DNA from 2 places in the Vibrio sp. DW001 genome. Region 1 is predicted to be linked to the other one. Evidence: riboswitches for the same ligand, from Rfam matches in the RefSeq annotation. Region 1 holds a riboswitch; the other holds the start of a gene.
The links. Region 1 has a riboswitch for cobalamin ahead of L3V77_RS16655 (TonB-dependent receptor). Riboswitches for the same ligand answer to the same signal wherever they lie in the genome.
Positions count from the first base shown of each region.

Region 2: another riboswitch for cobalamin. It lies ahead of L3V77_RS23425 (sirohydrochlorin cobaltochelatase); the one in region 1 lies ahead of L3V77_RS16655 (TonB-dependent receptor).

Region 1 is NZ_CP091975.1:3,641,537-3,648,634, reverse strand. It holds gene sthA (Si-specific NAD(P)(+) transhydrogenase) at 1-1,117, opposite strand, end outside; gene fabR (HTH-type transcriptional repressor FabR) at 1,341-1,964, shown strand; gene L3V77_RS16665 (YijD family membrane protein) at 1,967-2,338, shown strand; gene trmA (tRNA (uridine(54)-C5)-methyltransferase TrmA) at 2,388-3,497, opposite strand; cobalamin riboswitch at 3,628-3,857, shown strand; gene L3V77_RS16655 (TonB-dependent receptor) at 3,893-5,758, shown strand; gene murI (glutamate racemase) at 5,942-6,736, shown strand; gene L3V77_RS16645 (RNA-binding protein) at 6,705-7,098, opposite strand, start outside.
Region 2 is NZ_CP091976.1:1,339,447-1,346,544, reverse strand. It holds gene cobI (precorrin-2 C(20)-methyltransferase) at 1-398, opposite strand, end outside; gene cbiE (precorrin-6y C5,15-methyltransferase (decarboxylating) subunit CbiE) at 391-1,644, opposite strand; gene L3V77_RS23435 (precorrin-8X methylmutase) at 1,649-2,302, opposite strand; gene L3V77_RS23430 (cobalt-precorrin-5B (C(1))-methyltransferase) at 2,290-3,507, opposite strand; cobalamin riboswitch at 3,608-3,776, opposite strand; cobalamin riboswitch at 4,277-4,458, shown strand; gene L3V77_RS23425 (sirohydrochlorin cobaltochelatase) at 4,629-5,663, shown strand; gene L3V77_RS23420 (ABC transporter ATP-binding protein) at 5,706-6,623, shown strand; gene L3V77_RS23415 (ABC transporter permease) at 6,616-7,098, shown strand, end outside.

The sequences.
Region 1 (7,098 bases):
ATGGAACCTTCGCAGCAGTGAGTTCTTGTTCTGTTTTACCCACAGAACTAATTTCCGGTATGGTGTATATCCCAGTAGGGATATCTTCTATTAAGTGGGTATCGGCTTTTCCTTTCACAATGTTCTGTGCCACAAATCGACCTTGATCGTATGCAGCACTAGCTAAGCTAGGGTATCCAATAACATCTCCGACGGCATAAATATGCTCTACTTTTGTTTGATATTTTTTATTGACGCTTAGAGACCCTCTGGCGTCAGCAGTCAATCCAGCTGATTCGAGGTTTAGTTTGTCGGTATTACCCGTTCGACCATTGGCGTAGAGCAAACAGTCTGCACGCATTTTTTTCCCTGATTGTAAGTGTATAATTACACCGTCATCAGTGGCTTCGACTTTCTCATATGTCTCGTCATTTCGGATGACAACGCCACTATTCCAAAAATGATATGAAAGAGCATCAGAAGTTTCATTATCTAAAAATGAGAGTAAGCGATCTCGTGTGTTGATGAGATCGGTTTTTACATCTAACCCGCGAAAGATGGAAGCGTATTCGCAGCCGATGACACCTGCACCGTAAATAATGATGTTTCTTGGAGTATGTCCTAAAGAAAGAATTGAGTCGCTGTCGTAAATACGAGGATGATTAAAGTCAACGTCTTCGGGCTGGTAAGGTCTGGAACCTGTCGCGATGACAAATTTGTCCGCAGTATAATATTCTAGGCTCCCGTCAGCCTGTTTTACAGCAACCTGATTTTTATCTACAAAATGAGCTTTACCAAAAATAAGGTCACATTGGTTGCGATCATAAAAACCTTGACGAAGGCGTGTTTGCTTATCAATAACGGTTTTCGCATGGCTAAGAATATCGGCAAAAGAGGCATGCACGTTATTTACATTGCGATGAAACAGTGGATTACTATTAAATTCGATGATTCGGCTTACTGCGTGTCTCAATGCTTTCGAAGGAATCGTCCCCCAGTGCGTACATCCGCCACCAACACTTGGCTCCTTTTCAATTATGGCGACATTTAACCCTGCTTTGGTTAATCCCATTGCTGCCCCTTCACCTCCAGGACCACTACCGATTACGATCACATCAAAGTGAGTTTTTCGAGCCATATTGATTCGCCTTCCATGATTTTTGTTAACATTGCTGTAGCGAGATTTTAACTTGTTATCACCATAGGTAAATGGTCATCACACTATAGAGTGGTAATGATCACGGACTTATGCAAATCTAATGGATGTTAGTTGTGCTTTTACAATGTGTATTTCTCACTGGTCCGAATTCGCGTTATAGTAATTAGACGTTAATTGGCTTTATTGGTAAAAATAACCCCCTATGGGAATTCGTGCGCTACAAAAAGAAAAAACACGCCGATCATTAATTGATGCAGCATTCAATCAGCTTAGAGCCGATCGCAGTTTCTCAAATTTGAGTTTAAGAGAAGTCGCGAGGGAAGCAGGTATTGCGCCAACCTCATTCTATCGTCATTTCAAAGATATGGATGAATTAGGATTAACCTTGGTTGATGAAGGCGGGTTACTCCTAAGGCAACTTATGAGGCAAGCAAGGCAGCGAATTGCCAAAGAAGGCAGTGTTATTCGAACTTCAGTAGAAACCTTTATGGAATTTATTGATAGTAGCCCTAACGTGTTTCGATTGTTATTGCGTGAACGCTCAGGTACATCGGCTGAATTTAGAGCCGCAGTGGCAAGAGAGATGCAACATTTCGTGGCTGAAATGACCGAATATTTGATAAGCACAGGAATGGATAGAGAGGAAGCTTCTATTCAGGCGGAAGCATCGGTGATCTTGGTATTTAGCTCCGGCGCAGAAGCGTTGGATTTAAGTAAAGATGAAAGAGAAGAACTAACTGAAAGGTTAGTGATGCAATTAAGAATGACCGCCAAAGGTGCTTATTGGTACAGAAAAGAGCGAGAAAGACAAAACAATAGGATATAACTATGTCGAATGAATCTAATCCAACGAAAAGTGACTCTGCTAGAAAAACGCTACTTTTAGCGGTAATTGTGGGTATGTGCAGCAATGCATTACTTTCTGTGTTGACGGTAACCGAGGTCGCTTTCTCCATTTTCCCACTGATAGCACTGGTACTATCAGTACAAATGCTTTATCAAAATTATTTACGTAACCCCGTTTCAGAAGAACTCCCATTGGTTGGTTTGGCTTGTTTTTTTGTAGGTGCTTTTGGTTACTCAGCATTTATAAAAGCTCAGTATCCGGGGGCGGGATCGAATTTTTTCGCCATTATAGTAACGTTGTTGTTACTGTTATGGGTAGGGAAAAAACTAGGTTTCATCGCTAAGGGTGAGTAGCTAGTTAGGTATTTAAAAAACGAGCGATATGCTCGTTTTTTAATTTACTTTATTTGCGCCTTTCTAAAAGAACACCAGCTTCCATATGGTGGGTGTAAGGAAATTGGTCAAATAGAGCGAATCTGATAATTTTGTGAGTTGTAGACAATAATTCGAGATTTTCTTTGAGCGTTTCAGGGCTGCAAGAGATATATAAAATTCGTTCATAACCTTGAACCATTCTACAAGTGTCTTCGTCCATGCCAGATCTTGGTGGATCGACAAAAATAGTGTTGCAGTTGTAACTAGTTAGGTCAATATTCGCTTGTTTTAAACGTCGAAACTCCCGTTTACCTTCCATCGCTTCGGTAAACTCCTCAGCGGACATACGGATAATTTGGACATTATCTATCTTATTTGCCGTGATATTGTATTGAGCTGAAACTACTGATGGCATAGCGACTTCGGTTGCGAGTACGCGTTCAAAATTTTGAGCGAGGGCTAATGAAAAGTTACCGTTCCCACAATAGAGCTCTAATAAATCACCACTGCTTTCTTTCGTACAGTCTACCGCCCACTCCAGCATTTTCTGAGCAACAATACCGTTCGGTTGAGTAAAGCTATTTTCTACTTGTTGATAGATATAGGTACGGCCATGAACATTTAATTTTTCAATCACATAATCACGCTCGAGCACTATTTTCATTTTTCTTGCTCGTCCGATAATATTAAGATTGAAGCCTCTATTATTAAGCAATACCCTCAATGCTTTTGCCTCTTCAGTCCATTTATCATCAAGCTGACGGTGATAAAGAAGAGAAATAAGCACTTCGCCATTTAAGGTTGACAGAAAATCAACTTGAAACAGTTTTTTCCGAAGGTCATCGTTGTTTTTGATCGTATCTATAAGGAGTGGCATCAACTCGTTAATTACGTTGCTGGCCGCAGGGAATTGATCAACGCGAATTTTCTCACGAGTTCCTTGATTAAACATTATGTAATAAAGAGCTTCACCTTCGTGCCAAACGCGAAATTCGGCTCTCATACGATAATTTTGCTCAGGAGATTCAAATATTTCCAACTCAGGTACATCATATTCAACAAACATTTCGTTGAGACGATTCGCCTTCTCTTTCAGCTGTTCGTGGTAGCGATTAGAGTTTATTTCCAGGTTTGCCATAGATATGCCTTTAACTTTACACAAGGAGCGCAGATTTTATTCAATCCGGCTTGGTTGTCCAGTACTGATATGAATAAGTTTCATGTAGAAACGTAATTTTTTCCACTAGACAAGAGATATATTGATAATTAGTATCCGTTCCAGAGCTGGTGGCAATTGAAACTATAAATTGCCTGAAATGGGAATCTGGTGAAAATCCAGAACTGACGCGCAGCGGTAAAAGAGAACGAACATCTACGGTGAAAACCACACACTGCTACATCCAATGATGAGTGGGAAGTGAGATGCTAGGCGACCAACTAATATTATCATAGGTCATGCTCCTAAGTCCGAATACCTGCCAGCAAGTAAATGAACTTTCTCATTTGCTAGGACTTACGCGAACAGGATTATTAATGAACAAATCAATAATAGCGGCCGCAGTGGCATCGCTAGTTTCTGCATCACCACTCTCTTTTGCACAATCTTCTTCTGATATCGAAACTGTCGTTGTTACAGCCAACCGTTTTGAACAAGCGGAGAGTTCCGCTCTGGCTTCAATAACGGTTATTGATAGAGAGCGTATAGAAGCGACGCAAGCTACCACTGCTTTAGAGTTACTGAAAAGCGTTCCTGGAATTACGGTTAATACGCTAGGGAACAAAGGCAATGCCTCTTCTATATATATCCGTGGAACGAAATCTAAGCATGCCCTCGTTTTAGTTGATGGCGTTAGAGTTAATTCGCCAACGTTGGGGGGAGCATCCATCGGACTAATCCCCGCTTTTGCTATTCAGAGTATTGAGATAGTGAGAGGCCCACGGGCTTCTGTTTATGGATCTGATGCTATTGGCGGAGTGATTGCGATAAGCACTATATCTTCAGAAGAAACCCATGAGTTGAGAGTAGGTTATGGTAGCGAAGATCATGGCCAAGTTGGTTGGCGGTCATCAGGTAATATTTCAGAAAATACTCAAGGTTCTTTTGTAGTAAACAAAGAACAAAGCGATGGTTACAAAATATATGAATTGGCCGCGGATGGTGAAAAGTTTGGTTATTCAGCCCAAACAGCATTCGGTCATATTAATCACCAACTAAATGATGAATGGTCTTTGATGTTTAGTGGATATGACAAATCGTCAGATTTCGAATACGCAGGTCAATATGACGGTTCGAAAAATCAACAAGATGATGAGTTCTATAGTTTGTCCAGTGGTGTTACATATGAAAAAAAGAATTACCTTTCTAATCTACAGTTTTTTTTAGGTAAGAGTTATCAAGCAACGGGTGATGCTGAAGGACAAAATGCGAAAGGGACAATAACTTCTCGTCGTAATGGTGTTTCCTGGGTAAATACCTATTTGGCTCTTAATAATATCGTTCTTAATGCAGGATTAGATTATTACAAAGAGAGCGCTGATAGAGGAGGCTCAAATACGGATAATTACGAAAAACTAGATAAAGAAAACAAAGCGGCATTCTTGACCTCTAGTTTTGTATTTGATCCACTAAGCTTAGAACTGAGTTTAAGACATGATGATGATAGCGCATTTGGTGGAAAGACAACTTGGAATGCGGCAGCAGGGTATCAAATCTCGAAATCACTTCAAATAGTATCTTCTATTGGTAGTGCATTTAAAGCGCCAACATTTAACGACTTGTATTGGCCTGAATCTGCTTATGATAAAGGTAACCCAAATTTAAAACCGGAAGAGTCGGAGTCCGCGGAGGTTGGTCTTCGAGGCAACTACGAAGTGTTAAACTGGAGCATTACGGCATATAAAACAGAAATCGAAAACCTTATAAATTGGGCTCAAGAGAATGGAAGCGGAAAATGGACACCTTCAAATGTTAATGATGCGACAATAGAAGGCATTGAAGTCGCAATTGATTTCTATACGGGGCCAATCAACCATGAACTTGTTGCTGAATGGATGGATTCAGAAGATAAAAGTACAGGAGATGCATTAGTTCGTATCCCTGAAAATAAATTTGCTTGGAATATGATGTATTTTTATGAAAACTTCGATCTGAGTGTGTCGGCGTTATATACGGGAGAAAGAGCAGACAATTCTGACAAGGAACTTGATGCTTATACTGTTGTTGATTTAGGTATAGGATATTTGGCGACGAGTTCTCTTAAATTAGGATTGCGGGTAAATAATGCTTTTGATACTGATTATGAAACAGGTTATGGGAGTAGTAGTTTCGTGACTGGCGATAATTACTATTACAAAGGACCTGGCCGAACTGCATTTTTTACTGGAACTTATCAGTTCTAAATTGCAAAACGGCTTTATGAAAACCCCTCAATTGTTGGACTAACTGGCATTGGGGGTTTTCTATGTTTAGATATATTGAGATATTAACAATAACAAATCCTAGCGCTTAGATAGTTGACTTTATTGTTGCCAAATAGAAACTATTAAGTAAGATCTTTCTTCTTTACCTGACTGGTTTTAACTTTGCCACAGCAAGCTAATATCCTGATCTTCGATTCTGGCGTTGGTGGATTGTCAGTTTATCAAGAAGTTTGCAAAGAACTTCCTAACGCAAATTATATCTATCTATTTGATGACAAAGGTTACCCCTACGGTGAGCTTGACCCTGATACGCTCATCGAAAGAGTGAATGATATGGTGCGTTATGCTACTCAGCGGCATCGGGTTGACGTTATTGTCATAGCATGCAATACAGCAAGTACAATTGTACTTCCTTCATTACGCGAATCATTTTCTATACCTGTTGTTGGTGTTGTACCGGCAATAAAGCCAGCATCTCTTATTTCAAATATTGCAGTCGGACTTATCGCGACACCTGCAACGGTAAAGCGAGAGTATACTCAAACCCTTATTAAACATTATCTGTCTTCTGTTCCGATTAAGCTATTAGGATCGACGGAATTAGTCGATATGGCAGAGAACAAACTAAAAGGCAAACCGGTCTGTATGGAATCTTTAGCTTGTGTATTGAAGCCACTTATCGGAAAAATAGACGTAGCGGTTTTAGGTTGTACACATTTCCCTTTGCTTAGAGATGAAATAAAACAAGTGTTAGGGAATAAGGTTCAAATTATTGATTCAGGAGCGGCTATTGCGAGAAGGGTAGTTTCGTTAATCAATTTTAATCATGATATGAAGAGCAAGCGAGAAATGGTTGCTTACAATAGTGCTTCTTCTAAAAAAGAAGAAGCACTATACATAACGTTCAAAAAACTTGGTTTTGAAACTATTGAGACGATTCCGACTCAGGATGTTTAGGATCATTGGCGATACGTACTTTCAAAGTACGCTGCATATAATCATGATCGTTTAATCCAGAAATAACATTATCGACATCGTTACTGCCAACCACAACAAAGCCAAAACCGCGTCGTTTACCAGTTCGTTTGTCTTTCATTAAGCGTACGGCAAATACTTCGCCATGTTCAGAAAATACTTGACGAACATTGGTTTCGTTCGCTTTGTATGGAAGATTACCAACATACAGTGTTGTTGTAGATGGTTTGTCTTTTGGTGTCGCAGGAGAAGAAGAAGTAGAACAAGAAAGGTTAAGGATAAATGCTGATGCAACTACACCAATTACAAAAGATATAGCGGGAGAAACTGCTAATTGAGAAAAG
Region 2 (7,098 bases), on a different replicon from region 1:
ATCGGTACGATCTCGGGTGCTATTTCATCAAGCTCTTCTTGAATATAGGCCCATGTGCTGAATACAGAAGGGTCTCCTTCGGTAACAAATACCACCGATTTACCTTGCTTGAGACGTTCAAAAATAGTCATCGCTGCCACGCGCCAAGCCGGAACATTTATGTTTGCGTCACGTGTCATAGGGAAATGTAAAAAACAACGCTCTCCTGGGATCTCTTCTTCAGGCAATGCACCGTTCACTATCTCCCAAGCAAATGAGTCCGCTTTTCCTTTATTTTTTTCTGGAATCGCCACAACGTCAGCTTCCTGAATTAGTCGCGCTGCTTTTAGTGTCAACAATTCACTATCACCTGTACCTACACCAACAGCATATAGCTGACCGAATTTGCCGTTATTCATTAATTTCTCCCGAAGGGTATTTAGATTTCACAATTGAAAAGAGGTGGATAGGGTTTTCCGCCTGATAGCGAAGGTATTGCGCCAGTGGTTGGGTATTAGAAATGTTCACTAGCTGTGCATCAAAATTTAGGTTGTTAGATTTGGCCCATTGATAAATGTCTACGACGGTGTCCATCGTGACGGCTGAAACGACTAGACGACCACCGTTATTGAGTGCGCCCCACACATAGGAAAGAATGTCGTTCATCGCGCCTCGACTTCCACCAATAAAAACGGCGTCGGGATTAGGCAGGTCTATCAGCGCATTCGGGGCTGCGTCAGAGATAAGCTGAACATTATCGGTTGCATGCGCGCGTATATTCGCTTCAATGTGTTCAAAGCAAGTTTGATTGCATTCCACAGCAAACACCTTGCCTTTTGTGGCAAATTTAGCGGACTCGATCGAGATAGACCCTGAACCTGCACCGATATCCCAAACCGTGTCCTCTGACTGAATGCACATACTGGTAAGAGCAAGATTTCGAACCGCTTGCTTAGTAATCAGTCCCTTTTGTGGCATACGCATGACAAAGCTATCATCATTAGAAAACTGACCATTGCCACCCCATCTTGCGTGTTTTTTCCGTTGCGCGACAATGATATTCAATCCATCGAACAAGATTTCGCTGCTGGCCAATTCCTCGACCGAAAACGAACGAATGTGCTCTGCTGTTCCACCAAGTTGCTCACAAACGGTGAGTTTCCAGCCTGTTTCACTGAACTGTTGCATGTGCTTTGCCACAATTTGCGGTGTGTTTTTATAATCCGTCAAAATCGCAAACAGATGACCTGACTGCATCTGTGCCACCATTCCTGCACGCTCTCTACCATGGCAAGAGAGAAACTGAGCCGTCGACCACGTTAATCCCAATCGAGAAAAAGCAAGTTGGGCCGAACTTTGGGTTGGAACAAAAAGAAGTTCTTCTGCTGGTAACCTTTTCAGTAAGGTGGTTCCGATTCCAAAGAAAAGAGGATCACCGGAAGCGAGAACCACAACATCCCCTTCTTCAGACGCATCGATCACCTTATTTAACCAGACAGAAAAACCTTGGGTCATATCCAGAAAGGCACCATCGAATTGAGGAAACCATGCCATATGACGAGGATGACCTGCTACAAATCTGGCTTTCGACACAGCATTAACTGCCCTGCTGGTTAAGCTCATACAACCATCTTCAGCCACACCAATTACCGTAATACTTGCCATAGACTTATACCGTTTGATAAAGAAGTGCGTGAATAGTCGACACCACAATAGGGCTGCCGCCTTTACGGCCGACACTTGCAATATAAGGCACTTTGCTCTGGTCAATGAGGGCCTGTTTGGACTCTTTAGCTTTAACAAACCCAACAGGGATACCAACGATTAGTGCCGGTTTTATCTCCTCCGCTTCCACCATCCTTAGAACTTCAAACAAAGCAGTAGGGGCATTACCGATGCCAATTATCGCACCATCCAATAAGCCCAGATCCCGTGCTCGGCGCATAGCCCAAATAGCTCTAGTTTCACCCTTCGATTTTGCAATGGTAATTACCTCCTCGTCACTGATAAAACAGTGGGTATCATTTTTATATACCGATAGTCGCTGGGCGCTTAAACCACTGGTGATCATCGTCACATCACTAATAATTGCACAACCCGCTTTTAGCGCGTCAATTCCTGCTTCCACTGCCCCATCACCAAACCGAAACAACTGAGCAAACTCGAAATCACCCGTGGTATGAATAGCCCTTCGCACAACCGGCCACTGCTTCTCGTCAAACGGGTGACCACCGTGAATTTGGTGGACCTCGTGATCGATAATTGAGAACGAGTCATTCTCAATTACCTGCCCTTGTTGGGTCATCTGTTTCATTGTGTCCATGTCTTTTCACCTGAAAGTTGGTCAATAGGTTTGGTGGGGTTTGATATAGAATTTACATCGGGATATCGGGCTAAGGGTTTGCCATCGAAATCGATTAAAATGACGTCGATACCTAGGTCATAGGTTACATAATGATCCGCATGCATTTTTGCCTCCTGACACAAGCGCTCAAGAAACAACTCTGGTCGGTTTTCTCTAACCAGTTCTAACACATGGCGTCCGGTGTTGGCGTCAGAAATTTTATCGCATAAGAAAGAGGATACATTTGCCTCTCTGGCAAGATTGCTAAGGTGCTTGAAATCGATAGCATGACCAGATACATGAGTCATCATTCGACCGGAAATTAATTTGCCTAATTTACCGATCATGACCACCAAGGTGACCCGCTTTACGTGAAAGCGTTTCGCCGCTCTTAACCCAACGCCAATAAAATCGCCGGCCTGAATAAACGCCAATTCTGTCAGCTCTGGCCATTGCTTGATCGCCGATTTTTCTGAACGGCTACCCGTGGTTAAGATAACGTGTTCTAAACCATTGCTTTTCGCAACCTGAACCGACTGTCTCACTGACGCCGCATAAGCAGATGTAGAGAATGGCTTTACCGTTCCACGCGTACCCAAAATAGAGATTCCACCAATCAAACCTAGCCTTTCACTGATGGTCTGTTTCGCGGCTTCTACTCCTCCGGGAGCCGAAATAGTAAGTTCAAGCCCAGAATGTGGTTCGCCTAAATCATTATTGTTGTTTGGTGGAAATGTTGACGTTAAATGATCCCACTCTAGCCGCACCATTTCGAGGATATTGGCCCTAGGTATCGGGTTGATAGCAGGTTCACCGACCGGAAGTTCAAGCCCCGGAAGCGTCACAGTCGCGATCCCTTCCCCGCCTTTGAGTTGAATGCCGGGATAGCGACTCCATTTAGCCGTACACTGAATCTCTAGGCCATGGGTACAGTCGGGGTCATCTCCCCCATCTTTAATAATACCGGCAAGTACTTGTTCGGTTTGTCGTTCAACGATTCGTTCTAAACGAACCAGTTGAAATGTCACCAAGTCTCGATTGGGAAGTTGAATGTCTATTTGAGAGAACGGATTATCCGAAATAAGCATCCGAACTGCCGCGCGAGCCGCCGCCGCCGCACAAGCCCCGGTGGTATAGCCCCAGCGCAGCTCTTTATTGCTTTTCGAACGCTTTAATTTACCCACTAACAGAAACTCCGGCACAATCGGGATAGTTATATATAATCAAACATTAAATGCGGCCGAAATCGAAATACAATGACTCTGAGTGATCCCGCCCAGGCTGTTTGATTGTTGGTTATTTAGCAGGTTCTGACTTACGAAGTATATATTCAACCACACGAGATTAGATATTTCGTTCACAGTTGCGGGTACAGTTCAGGGATTTAACCTGATTCACTTTATAAAATAGTACTCAGAAGATATAAACGAGCACTACCTATCACTAAATATTTCCAAAGTCTCTCATACAGCATCGATAATAAAATTGATAAATATCAATTTAGATTAAATGATAAAACCATAACCATGAAAAATATCAGTAATTGATATGAAGAGTTTTTAATCAAAAAATATAACTTACTAATATTATTGAATTAAAATGAGGTATGTGCGCACAGGAAAAATTCTTATAGAAATAATATCTACGATAAACAGTGACGAACCTCTCATAAAGAAGGGTATTACGATTATAAAATCGACGTATGGCCTATTTCTATCCTAAATGGGATGGTATTTACCATAACTGACAATTTTCACACAACGTCATTGTTTAATTTGACACGGTTAAATAGTCGTACGATTCTTTTTCTTTATATGTCACGTAAAAAAACATATCTATATTTGTTGATATTAATCACTATTATAATTGATGTTTTTAAGGCAATATGATTGTCATTCAGGTGTAATATTTATTAAATTGACCTGAACACAGAATAATGGACATCACTCAATGCCCATTATTCTGTGTTTAGGTTAAATAACACTTAAAAGGGAATCAAGTTAGACGCTTGAGCTGTGCCCGCAACTGTAATTGGAGAGTCGGCAGACATTAGTCCACTGGATAATATCCGGGAAGGCGCGCTGCCAGATGTTGACCCAAAAGCCAGGAGACCTGCCTGAATAATGATAAAAGCTCTGAGACTAGAGTTTGTAAAGGCGAGCGGGTTACTCGTGGTTTACTGGCCTATTTATGGCCGGTCCCGATATTCAATCCTGTAAGCCAAAAATAAATGTCACACGAACCCCATCAATAGAATCACCATATGATGGAAAGGACGTTGTACTTAAACTTACGGAATATAAAAATGTTAAATTCTAAATGTTTTAATGGCATGTTTAATATACATAACATACCGCGCAAGGCACTAAAGATCATCTCTATCGGGCTATTGACCACCTTGCCTATTATCCCTGTTACTCACGCTTCGGATTCTCCCGCTAAAACAGAAAAATCTGCTATTGTACTCGCCGCATTTGGTACAAGCTATGACACGGCAATCGGGTCACTTATTGGTATACAAGAACAGGTACAAAACGCCTACCCTGATACTCCCGTCCGATTTGCATTTACCTCGAGTATTATCCGTAAAATCTGGCATAGACGCGCATCGGATGATGAGTATCAAAAAAATCATCCCGAGGTACCACAAGGTTTTTACCAAGTTAAAAACGTACTCGGTACGATGGCTGATCTGCAAAACGAAGGCTATAAGAATATCGTGGTTCAAACGACGCTGTTGTCGCACGGTGAAGAGTTTATCGATCTTAAAGCCACTGTCGACGCTCTGGCTTCCATTCAGACAATAAAAGAGAAATGGAAACCGTTTAATAAAGTCGTTCTTGGCCGCCCATTAATGGGCACATGGGGGTCACACAATCCGTACCGAGAAGACTTAGACCAACTGGCTGAAGCACTCGCTAGCGATGTGAAACGAGCAAAGGAAAACAATACTGCTTTGATCTATATGGGTCATGGCAACGACCATCTTTCTACTGGTCTCTATTATGAATTGCAAGAGGTGATGAATAAACGTTACCCCGACGTAAATATCTATGTTGGCCTAGTGGAAGGTTATCCTAACTTCGATAATATAATGGAGCAGTTAAAACGCGACGCAATACAAAGTGTTGCCGTAAAACCGCTAATGGTCGTGGCTGGAGACCATGCAAGCAACGATATGGCTGGTGATGATGATGACTCATGGAAAGTGATGTTGTCGAAGCAAAACATCAAAGTAACCCCTTTACTCGAGGGACTAGGTAGCAAAGAATCCATTCAAAAGATCTATCTTCAACACCTCGTCGACGCGGCAAAAGACGCCAACATAACGCTACGTTAACACCGTTGATCATACTCATTTAATAGAAAGAGCAGTACAGCCATGATTTCAGACCAACATCACACCGACGACGCTTTCATTGAGGTTAAATCATTGACCCGGTATTTTGGTAAAAGCAAGGCTGTCGATGAGATGAGTTTTTCCCTTCGTTGCGGAGAAGTGTGCGCCTTTCTGGGGCCGAATGGAGCAGGAAAAACCACAACAATCAAAATGATGACTGGGCTGCTCGAACCCGACTCTGGTCAGGTTCTGTATGAGAAGATAGAAAATCGCTCTAACAGACATGAACTGAGGCGATTAATCGGGGTCGTACCTCAACACAATAATGTTGACCGAGAACTAACCTCTGTTGAAAACCTTAAGGTTCACGGCCTATTGTACAAAATGCGCGGCGCTGACCTTACACAGGCTATCGATGAGTGCCTTGAGTTCGCCGGGCTAACAGAGCATAAAGACAAACCCGCCTCAAAACTATCGGGTGGAATGAAGCGAAAACTGGTTATCGCACGCGCATTGATGCACAAGCCGAAAATCTTGTTTTTGGATGAGCCTACAGTGGGTTTAGACCCCCATAGTCGAAGGAAAATGTGGTCTTTTCTCAATAAAATAAACAAAGAACGTAACTGCACTATTTTTCTCACTACTCACTATATCGAGGAAGCAGAACGATTAGCGGATCGCGTTATCTTTATAGATAGCGGGAAAATAATCACACAAGGAACCGCAGAAAACCTCAAGCACAACTTGGGACGCTATGTTCTTGAAATAGAAACCGAGGATTTTCATCAGGAGTTTTTCGATAACCGAGAGCAAGCGTTGGAAAAACTCGCTGATATCTCTCACGAACCTTTGGAAACCCGTTCGAAGAAAACGAGAGTAAGAGAAACCAGCGTCAGAGAAACCACATTGGAAGATGTTTTCCTCCATTTCACTGGAAAAAGGTTAATAAAGAATGCTTGATGGTGTCGTAGGCATTTACTATCGGGAATGCACCGTATTAAAGAAAAAGATTATCCGTGTCATATTGGCAGCAGCGGTTCCTCCGTTCCTATATCTGATGGCATTCGGCTATGGCGTAGGCAAAGGAACCACTATTGAAGGTATCGAATATCTCACATTTTTGTTACCGGGACTTTTAGCGATGTCGAGCATGAACCATAGCTATAATATCGCGAGCGAAATCAATATCAGTCGTTTCTATCTGAAGATATTTGAGGAGTACCTGTTGTCACCTAACCAGCGGTGGCAAATCGTGGCTGGCGAAGTGGCTTATGGCGTCACCAAAGGCATGATTCCCGTCGCTGTCGTGGCAATTTATAGCGTTTTTTGTGGTATCAGTTTACATTTCTCAATTCAGTTTGCCTTGGCATTACTGCTGCATCTGGTTGCCTTTGCGCTTATCGGTTTTATCATCTCACTCAAGATGAAAAATCAT